2 regions of the Streptomyces tyrfis genome follow, and region 2 is predicted to be linked to the other one. Evidence: riboswitches for the same ligand, from Rfam matches in the RefSeq annotation. Region 2 holds a riboswitch; the other holds the start of a gene.

Region 1 (2,387 bases), on a different contig from region 2:
ACGCCCGCACCATCCACGTGCCCGGCCGCACGGTCGACATCGTCGGCACGGGCGGCGACCTCGCCAAGACGGTCAACATCTCCACGATGTCCGCGATCGTCGTCGCGGGCACCGGCGCCAAGGTCGTCAAGCACGGCAACCGGGCCTCCTCCTCGGCGAGCGGCTCCTCCGACGTGCTGGAGAAGCTCGGCGTCAACCTGGACCTCAGCGCCCCGCGCGTCGTCGAGGTCGCCGAGGAGGCGGGCATCACCTTCTGCTTCGCGGTGAAGTTCCACCCCGCGCTGCGGTACGCCGCCCGGGCGCGCAAGGAGCTCGGCGCCCAGACCACGTTCAACATCCTCGGCCCGCTCACCAACCCGGCCCGGGTGCGCGCCCAGGCCGTCGGCGTCGCGGACGCGCGGATGGCGCCCATCGTCGCCGGCGTCCTCGCGGAGCGCGGCAACTCGGCGCTGGTCTTCCGCGGCGACGACGGCCTCGACGAGCTGACCACGACCGCGACCTCGCGGATCTGGGTGGTTCGGGACGGCTCGGTGCGCGAGGAGGCGTTCGACCCGCGCGACATCGGCCTTCGGCTGGTCCCGGCCGAGGCGCTGCGCGGCGCCGACCCCGCGTACAACGCGGACGTGGCCCGGCGGGTGCTGGCCGGCGAGGGCGGGCCGGTGCGGGAGGCGGTGCTCCTCAACTCGGCCGCGGCGCTGGTGGCCCTGGACCCGACGGACGCCGCCCTGGACGAGCAGCTCGCCGCCGGGGTCGTGCGGGCCGCCGAGTCCATCGACTCCGGGGCGGCCCGGGCGGCGCTGGAGCGCTGGGTGGCGGCCAGCAACGCCTGAGGGGACGCCGGGTGACCGCGGATCGGACGCGGCTCGCCCGACGGCCTCCGCACCGGCGGGACGTGACGCGGGCGCGGTCCGGATCCTGGACCGCGCCCTTGCGCGTTCCCGCGCATATGGCAAGATGCAGGCAGGTCATGAGTGACAGCGACTACGGCCCCGGCCCGCTGTCCGGCAACCCTCCGTCCGTGGCGGGGTGCCCCGGGTGAAGACCAGGCCGTGGGCAGCGAGGCCCGCGGCAAGCGCGGGCCCCTCGGCATCAGTGAATGCCATCCCCCGGGGTCCTGGTCCCTAGGGAGTCTCTTGTGAGCACGCGAATGCGCTAGTGCTGCGACCGGAAGGTCCACCGGCGCGCGGCATCCCGGCACGTCCCCCGGCTCCCGGCTCGGTCCGGGCGGGGGAGTTCCGTTCCCGTCGCGCTTCGTCCCGCCCCTGTGCGTCCCGTACGAGGGCGGACCCGTTCTCGCGACGCGCCGCACCGGACGCCGCGAGCGCCCCGGCGGACCTTCTCCGGCCACAGCACTGGGCCGAAAGCCCTCCGCGCACCCTTCTCCAAGTCTTCGCCGCGCCGGCGCGCACCCGTCGGCGCGCGCTTTTCGCCTGCCTCTTACGGGAGTTCGCCATGTCTGTCCTCACCGCTGCCACCGACCAGTCGCTTTGTGCCCCTCTGCCGGTTCTGGGTCGGGATGTAACGGTTCCCCTGGTCACGGGCGGTGAAGTCACCTACGCCGCGCTCGACTACGCCGCGAGCGCCCCGGCCCTCCAGCGCGTCTGGGACGACGTCGCCGCGTACGCCCCGTACTACGGCAGCGTCCACCGGGGAGCCGGGTACCTCTCGCAGCTCTCCACGGACCTCTTCGAGAACAGCCGGGCGGCCGTCGCGGAGTTCCTCGGCTGCCGCGCCGACGACCAGGTGGTCTTCACCCGCTCGACCACCGACTCGCTCAACCTGCTGGCCGCCGCCGTCCCGGCCGACTGCCAGGTCTTCGTCTACGAGACCGAGCACCACGCCTCGCTGCTGCCGTGGCGCGACGCCCGGGTGACGTACCTGGACGCCCCGCGCACCCCGGCCCAGGCCGTCGAGACGCTGGAACGGGCGCTCGCCGACCGCGATCCTTCCCCGAGCGGTCGACTCCGTCCCGGCGGGGGAGACCCCGTCGGCCCCGCGCTGGTCTGCGTCACCGGCGCGTCCAACGTCACCGGCGAGCTGTGGCCGGTCGGGGAACTGGCCGCCGTCGCGCACGCGCACGGCGCGCGGATCGTGCTCGACGCCGCCCAGCTCGCCCCGCACCACCCGATCGACATCGCCGAACTGGACGTCGACTGGGTCGCGTTCTCCGGGCACAAGCTGTACGCGCCGTTCGGCTGCGGCGTGCTCGCGGGCCGGGCCGACTGGCTCCAGGACGCCGAGCCCTACCTCGCGGGCGGCGGCGCCTCGCGCAAGGTCGCCCGCCGCGCCGACGGCGGCGTGGACGTCGAGTGGCACACCACCGCCGCCCGCCACGAGGCCGGTTCACCCAATGTGATCGGCGCGTACGCCGTCGCCTCCGCCTGCAA
Region 2 (2,387 bases):
CGGTAGATCGCCGCCGCCATCCGGCCCAGCGCCTGCCCGTCCTGGTGGCGGTGCCTGCGCACCCCCACGTCGACCTGGGCCAGCGCGTCCAGCCCCACCGTGTGCAGCGCGTCGACGAGCAGGCCCAGCTCCACCCCGTACCCGACGGGGAAGGGCAGCTGTTCGAGCAGGGAGCGGCGCGCCGCGTACTCGCCGCCCAGCGGCTGCACGAATCCGGCCAGCCGGGGCCAGTGCAGGTTGAGCAGCGGCCGGGCGACCAGCTCCGTGACCCGTCCTCCCTGGCCCGCGGCCCCGCCGGAGCCGGGCTCACCGGGCGCGTCCCCGAACGGCCGGTCGTACATCGCCTTGACGAACCGCAGGTCCGGGTCGGTCAGCAGCGGGCCGACGATGCCGGAGACGAAGTCCGCCGAGAAGTCCCGCAGATCGGCGTCGACGAAGCAGACGATGTCCCCGCTGGTCACCAGGAGCGACCGCCACAGCACCTCGCCCTTGCCGGGCACGGCGGGCATCCGGGGGAGTATCTCGTCCCGGTGCACCACCCGGGCGCCCGCCTCCCGGGCGGCCTTCGCGGTGGCGTCGGTGGAACCGGAGTCGATCACCACGAGCTCGTCGACCAGCGGGGCCTTCTCCATCAGCTCGCGCCGGATCGTCGCGACGATATCGCCGACCGTCGCCTCCTCGTTCAGCGCCGGCAGGACGACGCTCACGCTCCCGCGCCTCGGGTCCCTCGCCTTGGCGGCCAGGAGGCGGTCCAGCGGGCGGTCGGCGACCGACCAGGAACGCCTGGTCAGCCAGCGTTCGACCTCTTCCAGCACGCTCGGCACTCCCTGTATGTGATCAATCTCGCGGTTCGGACCACTGTCTCGGCGGTCCCGTACTTCGGTTACAGTCTTGAACAACGCGGACGCCGGTCACATGCCGGGGTCGGTCCGCCGACAAACGCCTGGAGCACGCCTCCAGTGCCATAGCGCTCATCCAGAGGGACAGAGGGAACGGCCCGTTGAAGTCCCGGCAACCCTCCTGCCGACCGCGAGGTCACGGTGGGGAAGGTGCCAATTCCGGCTCGTGGCGAAACGCGTCACGGGAAAGATGAGGAGAAAGGGCCTCCGCCATCATGGCCGTGCAGACCGCTGCGACCGCTTCAGCGAACACCGCTTCTTCCGCCGACGCCGCTTCCGGCGCCTCCGCCTCCGTCGACCTCGGACCCGCCGCGGCGCTCTCCTGCCGCGAGTGCGGCGAGCGTTTCCCGCTCGGGCCGATCTTCGCCTGCGTCTCCTGTTTCGGGCCGCTCGAAGTGGCGTACGACCTGCCGACCGGTTCCCCGGAGGAGCTGAGGAAGCGCATCGAGGCCGGGCCGAACAGCATCTGGCGTTACGCCCCGCTGCTGCCGGTGCCCGCCGACGTCGCGGACAAGCCCAATCTCAACCCCGGCTTCACCAAGCTGGTCAAGGCCGACAACCTCGCCCGCGAGCTGGGCGTCACCGGCGGCCTGTACGTCAAGGACGACTCCGGCAACCCGACGCACTCCTTCAAGGACCGCGTCGTCGCCATCGCCGTCGAGGCCGCCCGCGCCTTCGGCTTCACCACCCTCTCCTGCTCCTCCACCGGCAACCTGGCCGGCGCGGTGGGTGCCGCCGCCGCCCGCGCAGGCTTCCGCTCCTGCGTGTTCATCCCGCACGACCTGGAGCAGGGCAAGGTCGTCATGGCCGCGGTGTACGGCGGCGAGCTGGTCGGCATCGAGGGCAACTACGACGACGTCAACCGCTTCTGCTCGGAGCTCATCGGCGACCCGCTCGGCGAGGGCTGGGGCTTCGTCAACGTCAACCTGCGCCCGTACTACGGCGAGGGCTCCAAGACCCTGGCGTACGAGATCTGCGAGCAGCTCGGCTGGCGGCTGCCCGACCAGATCGTCATCCCGATCGCGTCCGGCTCGCAGCTCACGAAGATCGACAAGGGCCTTCAGGAGCTGGTCAGGCTGGGCCTGGTCGAGGACAGGCCGTACAAGATCTTCGGCGCGCAGGCCGAGGGCTGCTCCCCGGTCTCCACCGCGTTCAAGGCGGGCCTCGACGTCGTCCGGCCGCAGAAGCCGGACACCATCGCCAAGTCCCTGGCGATCGGCAACCCGGCCGACGGCCCGTACGTCCTGGACATCGCCCGCCGCACCGGGGGCGCGGTCGAGGACGTGAACGACGACCAGATCGTCGACGCGATCAAGCTGCTGGCCCGCACCGAGGGCATCTTCGCCGAGACGGCGGGCGGGGTGACGGTCGGCGTCACGAAGAAGCTGATCGAGGACGGGGTGCTCGACCCGTCGCTGACCACCGTCGTCCTCAACACCGGCGACGGCCTCAAGACCCTGGACGCGGTGGCCGCCACCTCGCAGGCGA

Evidence for each region. Region 2 has a riboswitch for S-adenosylmethionine ahead of thrC (threonine synthase). Riboswitches for the same ligand answer to the same signal wherever they lie in the genome.
Region 1: another riboswitch for S-adenosylmethionine. It lies ahead of WA762_RS00555 (aminotransferase class V-fold PLP-dependent enzyme); the one in region 2 lies ahead of thrC (threonine synthase).

Annotation. Positions count from the first base shown of each region.
Region 1 is NZ_JBAGJZ010000001.1:120,207-122,593, reverse strand. Features, by position in the region: gene trpD (anthranilate phosphoribosyltransferase) at 1-830, shown strand, start outside; SAM riboswitch class IV at 964-1,081, shown strand; gene WA762_RS00555 (aminotransferase class V-fold PLP-dependent enzyme) at 1,453-2,387, shown strand, end outside.
Region 2 is NZ_JBAGJZ010000011.1:23,698-26,084, reverse strand. Features, by position in the region: gene WA762_RS10810 (glucosyl-3-phosphoglycerate synthase) at 1-815, opposite strand, end outside; SAM riboswitch class I at 969-1,096, shown strand; gene thrC (threonine synthase) at 1,115-2,387, shown strand, end outside.